One region of the Agrobacterium larrymoorei genome, then DNA from elsewhere that is predicted to be linked to it. Evidence: predicted binding sites of a transcription regulator. Region 1 holds the regulator's gene; the other holds the start of a gene.
What was found. The regulator HrcA, encoded in region 1, represses chaperone genes, less so after heat shock. The targets are predictions, from matches to a motif close to GTTAGCACTCNCNNNNNGNGAGTGCTAAC.
Positions count from the first base shown of each region.

Region 2: a site for HrcA is predicted at 3,339-3,367, ahead of groES (co-chaperone GroES). Genes of this name have one in related genera too.

Region 1 covers NZ_CP039691.1:2,957,102-2,962,838, reverse strand. Annotated here, with positions in the region: gene hemW (radical SAM family heme chaperone HemW) at 1-1,178, opposite strand, end outside; gene rdgB (RdgB/HAM1 family non-canonical purine NTP pyrophosphatase) at 1,187-1,831, opposite strand; gene rph (ribonuclease PH) at 1,842-2,558, opposite strand; gene hrcA (heat-inducible transcriptional repressor HrcA) at 2,721-3,812, shown strand; gene grpE (nucleotide exchange factor GrpE) at 3,936-4,571, shown strand; gene ptsN (PTS IIA-like nitrogen regulatory protein PtsN) at 4,659-5,120, opposite strand; gene hpf (ribosome hibernation-promoting factor, HPF/YfiA family) at 5,194-5,737, opposite strand, start outside.
Region 2 covers NZ_CP039691.1:2,542,964-2,548,700, forward strand. Annotated here, with positions in the region: gene CFBP5473_RS12370 (bifunctional riboflavin kinase/FAD synthetase) at 1-964, opposite strand, end outside; gene CFBP5473_RS12375 (TIGR01459 family HAD-type hydrolase) at 988-1,836, opposite strand; gene chrA (chromate efflux transporter) at 1,928-3,256, opposite strand; gene groES (co-chaperone GroES) at 3,425-3,721, shown strand; gene groL (chaperonin GroEL) at 3,800-5,434, shown strand; gene CFBP5473_RS12395 (hypothetical protein) at 5,563-5,737, shown strand, end outside.

The DNA of each region.
Region 1 (5,737 bases):
ATGCCTGATGGCGTGCAGCGCAGGCGGGAATTTCCCAGGCGCTCGACAAAGCCGTGTTCCAGTAAAAAGGCTTCCCGATCCGGATCGAGATCACGGCCGGAGAAATCGCTCCAGCGGGCGAGGTCCACGCCTTCGCGAAGCCGCAGGCCCATCAACAGCAACTCGTCTGCCTGTTCGTCGAGCCCCAGCAGTTCCTGATCCACCATGCCATGCCCGTCTCGCTCAACGGCCTGTAGCCATGTTTCGGGATGGCGCTCGGTCGCGGTCGCGAGCTTCGCGCCGCCCTTGGTCAGGCGGCCATGAGCGCCGGGGCCGATGCCAGCATAGTCACCATAACGCCAGTAGGTCAGGTTATGGCGGCTCTCGGCACCCGGGCGGGCATGGTTGGAAACTTCATATGCGGGCATGCCATGGCGCGCGGTGATTTCCTGCGTGGCTTCATAGAGCACGGCGGATTGTTCGCCATCGGGCACGATCAGCTTGCCCGCCTTGTGAAGCCCAAAGAAAGCCGTGCCTTCCTCGATGGTCAGCTGATAGAGGGACAGATGATCGACAGCATAGGAAATAGCTTCTTCAAGCTCTTTTTCCCACTCCTCGACCGTCTGGTTCGGGCGCGCATAAATCAGATCGAAGGACATGCGCGGGAAGATTTCGCGCGCCAGTCTGATGGCCTTCAATGCATCGGCAACATCATGAAGGCGGCCCAGGAATTTCAGGTCGCGGTCGTTCAGCGCCTGTACGCCCATGGAAACGCGATTGACACCGGCTGCCCTGTAGCCGCGGAAGCGTTCCGCCTCGACGCTGGAGGGGTTCGCCTCCATGGTGATCTCGATACCATCCGGCACGCGCCAGAAACGGGAAATGCCGTCCAGAATAGCGCCCACGGTTTTCGGGTCCATCAAGGATGGCGTGCCGCCACCCATGAAGATGCTGGTCACGACTTTCGCGCCGCTTAAAGACCGCATCGTTTCCATCTCGCGCAGAAAGGCCGCGACGAAACGTTCCTGATCCACCGGTTGATGGCGGACGTGGCTGTTGAAATCGCAATAGGGGCATTTGGCCGCGCAAAAGGGCCAATGCACATAAATGCCAAAACCCGGATCGCCCGTATCCGGCAACAGGCCTGAATGTGCAGACGAGTGTGCGCCGGGCGCAGAAGGTAGGCCGCTCCCGGTCATCATGATACTCATGCTTCCAGGCAGGTTTCGACAAATGTCTTGAAAGCGCGTGCGCGGTGCGAAAGCGCGTCCGCATCGCCCGGCTTCCAGCCATGCTTTTCCTGCGCCGTCATCTCACCGAAGGTCGTCTCATAGCCTTCCGGCTGGAACACGGGATCGTAACCGAAGCCGCTGGCCCCACGCGGCGGCCATGCCACTGTGCCTTCGATCTCGCCACGGAAGAATTCCGTATGACCATCCGGCCATGCGAGGCAGAGGACACTGACGAAACGGCAGGTGCGATCTTTCGGATCGGTCGCGCCGCGCTCCTGAAGCGCATCTTCGACCTTCCTCATCGCCATGTCGAAATCACGGGTGCCATCTGCCGTCTCCGCCCAATTGGCGGTGTAGACGCCGGGTGCGCCGTCCAGCGCATCGATAACCAGACCGCTGTCGTCGGAAAGCGCAGGCAGGCCGGACGCCTTGGCCGAAGCCAGCGCCTTGATCGCCGCATTTTCCTCGAAGGTCGTGCCGGTTTCATCCGGCTCTTCGAAGTTCAACTCCGCAGCAGATTTGGCGGAGAAGCCGAAAGGGCCGATCAGATCGGCAATCTCGGCGATCTTGCCCTTGTTGTGGCTGGCCACGACGATGGTTCTGGTATCGAGCTTGCGCATGGTTTTATCCTCAGGCAATCGCCTGCTTCTGCATCTCGACAAGTTCCGAGCAGCCCGCCTTGGCAAGGCCGAGCAGCGTCAGGAATTCTTCTTCCGAGAAGGGCTTGCCTTCGGCAGTCCCCTGAATTTCAACGATACCGCCGGAGCCGGTCATGACGAAATTCGCATCCGTCTCGGCGGAAGAATCTTCCAGATAATCGAGATCGATCACCGGCTGGTTGGCGAAGATGCCGCAGGAGATGGCGGCGGTATGGTCTTTCAGAACCTTCTCCACCTTCAGCATGTTGCGGCTTTCCATCCACTTCAGGCAGTCGTGAAGGGCAATCCACGCGCCGGTGATGGAAGCGGTGCGGGTGCCGCCATCCGCCTGGATGACATCGCAGTCAATGCTGATCTGGCGCTCGCCGAGCGCCTGAAGGTCGACCACAGCGCGCAGCGACCGTCCGATGAGACGCTGGATTTCCTGCGTTCTGCCGCCCTGCTTGCCGGACGATGCCTCGCGCTTCATCCGCTCATGGGTGGAGCGCGGCAGCATGCCGTATTCGGCGGTGATCCAGCCCTTGCCGCTATTGCGCAGCCATGGCGGCGTCTTGTCTTCAAGGCTTGCGGTAACCAGCACATGCGTATCGCCGAACTTCACCAGACAGGAGCCTTCGGCATGTTTGGAAAAATTGCGCTCGAAGGAAACCTTGCGCATCTGGTCGGTTTTTCTGCCTGAAGGCCGCATCTCGTTCGTCTCCGTGTTTGTTCCTGCCTTCTAAGGTCCCGATGATGGTTTTGCAAAGGAAAAGCGGAACGAGCCGATGCCAAGGCGAATTTCCGTTTTTACTTGGTCGGGCGAATGTCTATATTCGACAAAGTAAAAACAGCTTCAGGAAGAACGGGCGGCATGGGCATCACTCCCCCCATTGGCAGAGAGCCAGGCGCATTACTGGATGATCGCTCGCGCGAGATATTCCGGCGCATCGTGGAAGGGTATCTGGAAACGGGCGAGCCGCTCGGTTCGCGCAGCCTTTCACGCCTGCTGCCCATGTCCCTCTCTCCCGCCTCCGTGCGCAACGTGATGAGCGATCTGGAAGAGCTGGGGCTCATCTATTCGCCACATGTCAGCGCCGGGCGCCTGCCGACGCAGACGGGCCTGCGTTTCTTCGTGGATGCCTTCATGCAGGTGGGCGAGCTACCGGAATCCGAACGCGCCAATATCGACCGGCATATCGGACCCATATCGGGCCGCGAACAATCTCTGGAAGGCCTGCTGAACGAGGCAAGCAGCATGCTTTCGGGCATGTCGCGCGGGGCAGGGCTGGTGCTGACAGCCAAGAACGACGCGGTTTTAAAGCATGTGGAATTCATTCGTCTGGAGCCCACAAAAGGGCTCGCCATTCTGGTGGGGGACCACAATCAGGTCGAAAACCGCATCATTGAATTGCCTGCGGGCATCACCTCGTCGCAGTTGACGGAAGCAGCGAATTTCATCAATGCGCATCTGGCGGGTCAGACGCTACCGGAACTGCGCAACCAGATTTCGCGGCAGAAGAATGAATTGCACACGGCGCTCAGCACGCTGGCACAGGATCTGGTGGAGCGGGGTCTGGCGGTCTGGTCCGGTGATAATGAAGAAGGCAAGCTCGGCCGCCTGATCGTGCGGGGCCGTTCCAACCTGCTCGAAGGGCTTGCTGGCGAAGAGGATATAGACCGCGTTCGGCTGCTCTTCGACGATCTGGAGCGCAAGGAAAACCTGATCGAAATTCTCAATCTGGCCGAAACGGGCTCTGGAGTCAGAATCTTCATCGGTTCGGAAAACAAGCTGTTTTCCCTGTCCGGTTCATCGCTGATCGTGGCGCCATATAAGGACGATGAGAATCGCGTCGTCGGCGCCGTCGGCGTCATCGGGCCGACGCGGCTCAACTATTCGCGCATCGTTCCCATGGTGGATTATACTGCGCAGATCATGGCGCGGCTCTCCGGCCAGCGCCGATAAGTCTTCGCCTGCAACCGAAAAATCGCTGCTTTTGCCTGCAAGCCTTGATTTTTGCTCGGCAAAGCTCGATATCGGGCGCAACCCTAATTGCCAAGCAATAATACATGTAATCTGGAGACAGTCATGACTGATGACACCAACAAAACCGGACCTGACGCGGGCGTTGCCGATGAGGCAGTCGAAGCTGCGACGGCGGAAAATGCGGTGCCTGAGCAGGCAGAACCCGATCCTGTGGATGTGCTGAAGGCGGAAAATGCCGATCTTCGCGACAAGTTTCTGCGCCTCGCTGCCGAAATGGACAATCTTCGCCGCCGCACGGAGCGTGATGTGAAGGATGCCAAGGCCTATTCCGTTGCAGGCTTCGCCCGCGACATGCTGGCCGTATCCGACAACCTTCGCCGCGCGCTGGAAACCATCCCGGAAGAGGTCAAGGCCACCGCTGAAGCCAACGTCAAGGGCCTGATCGAAGGCGTGGACATGACCGAGCGTTCCATGCTCTCGGCACTGGAACGTCACGGTGTTCGCAAGATCGATGCGGAAGGCCAGAAGTTCGACCCGAATTTCCATCAGGCCATGTTCGAAATTCCGAACACCGCCGTTCCGAACAACACGGTCGTCCAGGTCGTGCAGGCAGGCTTCACCATCGGTGACCGCGTTCTGCGGCCCGCCATGGTCGGCGTTGCCAAGGGTGGCCCCAAGGCGGAAGCGCCCGCAGGTGCCGAACCGGGCACCAGCAGCCTCAACGAAAAGGATGCCTGATTAATCGGGTGTCTCGTTATCTCCCAATAAGCAAAAGGCCCGGAAATCGATTTCCGGGCCTTTTGTTTGAATGGTACGTAAAACGCTTTAAGCGGCGTTCGCCTGTTCCTGATTGAGGAACGTGTAGATTGCCGTATCGGAATCGGTCGCACGAAGCTTGGCGACCAATTCGGGGTCACGCAGCACGCGGGCAATGCGCGAAAGCGCCTTGAGATGATCTGCGCCAGCGCCTTCCGGTGCAAGCAGAAGAAACACCAGATCGACCGGCTGGTCGTCCAGCGCTTCGAAATCGACAGGGGTTTCCAGGCGCGCAAAAACGCCTGTGATAGTGGAAATGCTGCTCAGCTTTCCGTGAGGAATGGCAATGCCGTGGCCGACGCCGGTGGAGCCGAGCCGTTCGCGCTGCAAGATGACGTCGAAAACTTCCCGTTCAGGCACCCCTGTAATGCGGGACGCCTTTGCTGCCAGTTCCTGGAGAAGCTGCTTCTTGGAATTGACTTTGAGGGCGGGAATAATCGCATCCTGTTGCAGCAAATCTGCCAATGCCATTCTCTTTTCCTTCATGCCATCGAGACGAACCGGAGGGTGCCTCGAGGGCACTCTCCGGGTCTTTTCAGACGTTTCAGTTCTTGATCGTCGCCGCGTCGATCCAGCCGATGTTTCCATCGTTGCGACGGTAGACGATGTTCAGTTCCTTCGAAGGGCTGCGAAACACCAGTACGGGCTCATCCGTCATATCGAGAGCCATGACTGCGCTTGCGACCGTCATCGTTCTTACCTGCTTGGAAGTTTCCGCCACGATGGTCGGGGCGAAATCTTCTGGCACTTCTTCATCCTCATCCGGGATGGCATCCATCACCGTATAGGCAAATTCTTCTTCGGCACCATTGGCGGAAGCGCCGTTATGGTGATCCTTCAGCTTGCGCTTGTAGCGACGCAGACGCTTTTCGATACGCTCCGCAGCGGCATCGAAACTTGCCTGTGGATCGTTTGCCTGACCGGCAGCATGCAAAACGATCCCGGTGTCGAGATGAATCTTGCAATCGGCGGCATAGCGCGGACCGGACTTCGCCACAGTCACTTGGCCAGAATACCCTCCATCGAAGTATTTGGTAACAGCCAGGCTGATATTGTCCTCGATCTTCTGACGGAAAGACTCGCCCACA
Region 2 (5,737 bases), 410 kb from region 1:
CGTCAACGTCGTTCAGAGGCGTGACGCCGGAAAGAAGCGCCCTCGCCTCTTCGTCATCGCGCTTGATCTGCGCGACAAGCGGCTCCAGCCCGTCGAACTTCAGTTCATCGCGCAAATGGCCGAAGAAGGACACGGAACAGACTTCGCCGTAGAGATCGCCGCTGAAATCGAAAACATAGGTTTCGAGAAGCGCCGCACCATTTTCCGTCACCGTTGGGCGATAGCCGAAGCTTGCCACGCCATCGTAAAGCGTGCCATCCGCCCTGCGGAAGCGCACGGCATAGATGCCGGGCTTCAGTTCCGTTTCCGGGGGCAGCGCCATGTTGGCGGTGGGGTAACCCAGCGTGCGGCCAAGCTTCTGCCCGCCGATCACTTCCGCCTCGACCGTGTAGCGATAACCGAGCAGGCCAGCCGCGCCGACGACATCGCCTTCAGCCAGATGTTGGCGGATGCGGCTCGAGGAAATCACCTCGGCACCCTCATCGCGAAACGCATCGACCAGCGTCACATCGAAACCGTGACGGCTGCCCGCCTCCATCAGAAACGCCGGACCGCCTTCGCGGCCTTTGCCGAAGTGGAAATCGAAGCCGGTCACCACGCCGCTTGCGCCCAGCCAATCCACCAGCACCGCCTTGACGAAATCTTCCGCAGAACGCTGCGAGAATTCCCTGTCGAAGGGATATTCGATGACGGACTGGAAGCCTTCCGCTTCCAGAAGCCTTGCCTTCAGCGGCGCGGGCGTCAAACGAAACACCGGCGCGTCGGGCTTGAACACCGTGCGCGGATGCGGCTCGAATGTGAGCACAAGCGCCGGGACGCCGCGCGATTTTGCCAATTCCAGCGCACGATCCAGCACGGCGCGGTGGCCGCGATGGACGCCATCGAAATTGCCGATGGCAACCACGCCGCCCTTCAACTGGGCGGGCAGCGGTTCTTTCATCTCGTTGCGGTGAAAAACGGTCATGATAGCCTCTAAGCCAGAAAACCTTAAGCTAGGCGGGGCATCCACCAGCCGGGCGCGGCATTCTGGCTCTTCAGATAGGTGTTCAGCAATGCCTCGTCAGTCTCGCCGTTCAGCGTATATTCCGCCGCATGGATGCCGCCGCTGATATAAAGCAGGTTGAGACCAGCGGAAATCGCGCCCTTCACATCGGTCGGCATGCCGTCGCCGATGGCGAGAATACGGTCCTGCTGCAGCTCGCCGCGCACTTCCTTTGCCGCGGCAAAGCAGGCCTCGTAAATCGGCGCGTGCGGCTTGCCAGCGATACGGATTTCGCCGCCGAGCTGTTCGAAATAAGCGGCCATCGCACCCGCGCATGGAATGATGCGCTCTCCGCGTTCCACCACCAGATCCGGGTTGGCGCAAATCATCGGCACGGAGCGGGCAACGAAGCCCTTCAACATTTCGGTGTAATCTTCCGGCGTTTCGGTTTCGTCATCGAAGAAACCGGTGCAGACCACCGCTTCTGCCTCCGTCTCGGAAACCACTTCGACATCCAGCCCGTCAAACAGCGGCAGGTCGCGTTCCGGCCCCAGCAGGAACACCGTTTTCGGCCCCTGCGCGATGAGATCACGCGTCACGTCGCCGGAAGTTACGATACGATCATAGGCCTCATCCGGCACGCCAAGCGCACGCAGCTGCGGGATGACGCCTTCCGACGGACGCGGAGAATTGGTGATAAGGACCACCGTTTTTCCAGCCTTGCGCGCCTCTGCCAAGGCAACGCCCGCCGCTGGAAACGCCGATACGCCATTGTGCAGCACGCCCCACACATCTGAGAGAATAACGTCGAATTGGTGGGTAATTTCGCCAAGGGTGGCAATGCGATGGGCCATTCAAAGCTTCCAGCTATTTCGTGATTGCAAGGTGTGACATCGCAAAGGGCGATGGCGATGGCAAGTGAAAAAGACAAATGATGGCCTTTGTTCAAGCGAGCCAGAGCCGCACGAGACCCGCCGCGATGCAAAGGCCCAGCACCGGCACCATGCCAAGCTTCAAGCGAAACAGCATAACTGCCGAGACGACGAAAAGGCCGAGTGATGCGAGATCGAGCGTCTGCCACTGCGGCAGCGAGATGCCCAGATTAATCGCAGGCAAAAGCTCGACGCGATCCACCTTGCCGAACAGCACATGCAGCCCGAACCAGACCGACAGATTGAGAATGACGCCGACCACCGCACCGGTGATGGCCGCAAGCGCACCGGACAAAGCCGCGTTGTTTCTCAGCCGCTCCACATAGGGTGCGCCGAGAAAAATGAAGATGAAGCTGGGAACGAAGGTGGCCCATGCGGCAATGCTTGCCCCCAGCACGCCCGCCAGCAGAGGCTCAAGACCGCCGGGGTGCCGGAATGCCGCCAGAAAGCCGATGTAGGAAAGCACTAGCACCAGCGGGCCGGGCGTCGCTTCGGCAAGGGCCAAGCCATCCAGCATCTCGGTTGCCGTCATCCAGCCATGGGTTTCCACCACCACCTGCGCGACATAGGCCAGCACGGCGTATGCGCCGCCGAAGGTGACGACCGCAAGCTTTGAGAAGAAGCCTTGCAGATCGACCAGCGTTTGCGGAGCAGCGAATAGCCAAGCCAACAGCAGGGGAATCTGCCAGATTGCGACACCGACAAGAGCGCCGCCGAGCCGCCTCTTCAAAGACAGCATTTTTGGCTGATCGTCAGCAACGGATGCTTCAGGCGTCTGCCTGCCCCTCGCCCTTAAAAAACCTGCGATACCTGCAACAAGAATGACCAGCGGAAACGGCACCGCGAAAAAGAATAGCGCCACAAAGGCCGCCGCCGCAACGCCGACGAGAAAGCGGCTGGTCAAAGCCCGTTTTGCCACGCGCAGCAATGCCTCGATGACGATGGCCAGCACACCCGCCTTCAGGCCGAACAGCAGCGCAGGCAGCCAGTGCGTATCCTGATAAAGCGAGTAAGCGGAAGCAAGCGCAACGATGACGAGGAAGCCGGGCAGGGTGAACAGCGTTCCGGCAATGATGCCACCGCGCCTGCCGTGCAGCAGCCAGCCCGCATAGGTCGCGAGCTGCTGCGCCTCCGGTCCCGGCAAAAGCATGCAGTAGTTCAGTGCATGCAGAAACCGTTCTTCGGAAAGCCAGCCTTTCTCATCCACGATCACACGGTGCATCATGCCGATCTGCCCGGCGGGTCCCCCGAAGCTCAACAGGCCGATGCGGGCAAAGACGAGCGTCAGTTCGGAAAGAGAAGGATCGGTGGATGAAGTTTCGGAACGCAAAAAATCTGTCATGCAATCGCAGTAACCATTTTACATGAAATTTTTCCGACAGGCCGTTCTTGACTCCGCCAGAGGGCCTGCTTATCTCCGTCTCGCTAGCACTCGGCAAATGAGAGTGCTAACATCCATCCAGGCGGGTCGTTTCGATCCGCAAGTGTCATTTGATCGAGGGAATAGACAATGGCAAGCACAACTTTCCGCCCACTTCATGACCGCGTCGTCGTTCGTCGCGTTGAGTCCGAAGCCAAGACCAAGGGCGGCATCATCATTCCAGACACCGCCAAGGAAAAGCCGCAGGAAGGCGAAATCGTCGCTGTTGGCTCCGGCGCACGTGACGAGTCCGGCAAGGTCGTCGCACTCGACGTCAAGGCTGGCGACCGCGTACTGTTCGGCAAGTGGTCCGGCACGGAAGTCAAGCTCGACGGCGAAGACCTTTTGATCATGAAGGAATCCGACATCATGGGTATCATCGGCTGATTTTCGGCTGAACCCGTCGCATCCTTTTAATTTCAAGCCGGACCCCGTTCCGGCCATTCGAAACCAGGAGTTTTGAAAATGGCAGCTAAAGAAGTAAAATTCGGCCGCAGCGCACGCGAAAAGATGCTGCGCGGCGTTGACGTTCTCGCAGACGCAGTAAAGGTAACGCTCGGCCCGAAGGGTCGTAACGTCGTTATCGACAAGTCCTTCGGCGCACCGCGCATCACAAAGGACGGCGTTTCCGTTGCCAAGGAAATCGAACTGGAAGACAAGTTCGAGAACATGGGCGCACAGCTCGTTCGCGAAGTTGCTTCCAAGACCAACGACATCGCTGGTGACGGCACGACCACGGCTACCGTTCTGGCGCAGGCTATCGTTCGCGAAGGTTCCAAGGCAGTTGCTGCCGGCATGAACCCGATGGACCTGAAGCGCGGTATCGACCTCGCTGTTGCAGAAGTCGTCAAGGACCTGCAGGCAAAGGCGAAGAAGATCAACACGTCCGAAGAAGTTGCACAGGTCGGCACGATCTCTGCAAACGGCGAGCGTCAGATCGGTCTCGACATTGCTGAAGCAATGCAGAAGGTTGGCAACGAAGGCGTTATCACCGTCGAAGAAGCCAAGACCGCTGAAACCGAACTCGAAGTCGTTGAAGGCATGCAGTTCGACCGCGGTTACCTGTCGCCTTACTTCGTGACGAACCCGGAAAAGATGATTGCGGACCTCGAAGACGCATACATCCTTCTCCACGAGAAGAAGCTTTCGAACCTTCAGGCCATGCTGCCAGTTCTCGAAGCTGTCGTTCAGACCGGCAAGCCGCTCGTCATCATCGCTGAAGACGTGGAAGGCGAAGCTCTTGCTACGCTCGTCGTCAACAAGCTGCGTGGCGGCCTCAAGATTGCTGCCGTCAAGGCTCCTGGCTTCGGCGACCGCCGCAAGGCCATGCTCGAAGACATCGCGATCCTGACCGGCGGTACGGTTATCTCCGAAGACCTCGGCATCAAGCTCGAAAACGTCACGCTCGACATGCTTGGCAAGGCGAAGAAGGTTTCGATCTCCAAGGAAAACACGACGATCGTTGACGGTTCGGGCCAGAAGTCCGACATCGAAGGCCGCGTCGCGCAGATCAAGGCCCAGATCGAAGAAACCTCTTCCGACTACGACCGCGAAAAGCTGCAGGAACGTCTTGCAAAGCTCGCTGGCGGCGTTGCCGTTATCCGCGTTGGCGGTTCGACGGAAGTCGAAGTGAAGGAAAAGAAGGACCGCATCGACGACGCTCTCAACGCGACGCGCGCTGCTGTTCAGGAAGGTATCGTACCGGGCGGCGGCGTTGCCCTGCTGCGTTCCTCCACGAAGATCACTGCCAAGGGTGAAAACGACGACCAGGAAGCTGGCATCAATATCATCCGCCGCGCTCTGCAGGCTCTGGTTCGCCAGATCGCAGACAACGCAGGTGACGAAGCTTCCATCGTTGTCGGCAAGATCCTCGAAAAGAACGAAGACAACTACGGCTACAACGCTCAGACGGGCGAGTATGGCGACCTGATTCAGCTCGGCATCGTCGACCCGGTCAAGGTTGTTCGCACGGCTCTGCAGAACGCAGCTTCGGTTGCTTCCCTGCTGATCACCACCGAAGCCATGATCGCCGAGCTGCCCAAGAAGGACGCTCCAATGCCTGCAATGCCAGGCGGCGGCATGGGCGGCATGGACTTCTAATCAGTCCATTCCGATTGGAACACGAAAGGGCGGTCTTCGGGCCGCCCTTTTTCGTTGTGGTAACTTTAAACACCCTATAGCGCATAGCGAGCTAAAATCAAAATACGCAACCAAAGGGTAAGCGCTACGTGTCGCAAATAGAGTCGGAAGCAATATATACTAAAGTCTCGCCGTCTTTTTTATATGGAAGATTGCTTCTGGTTTGTGCGGCGGTGTTGTTGTTTGCCACAGGATCATGCGCGTACGACATCATCAATCTGCCTACGCCAACTCCGTCAAACAACATCTATTTTGTTTCTACCT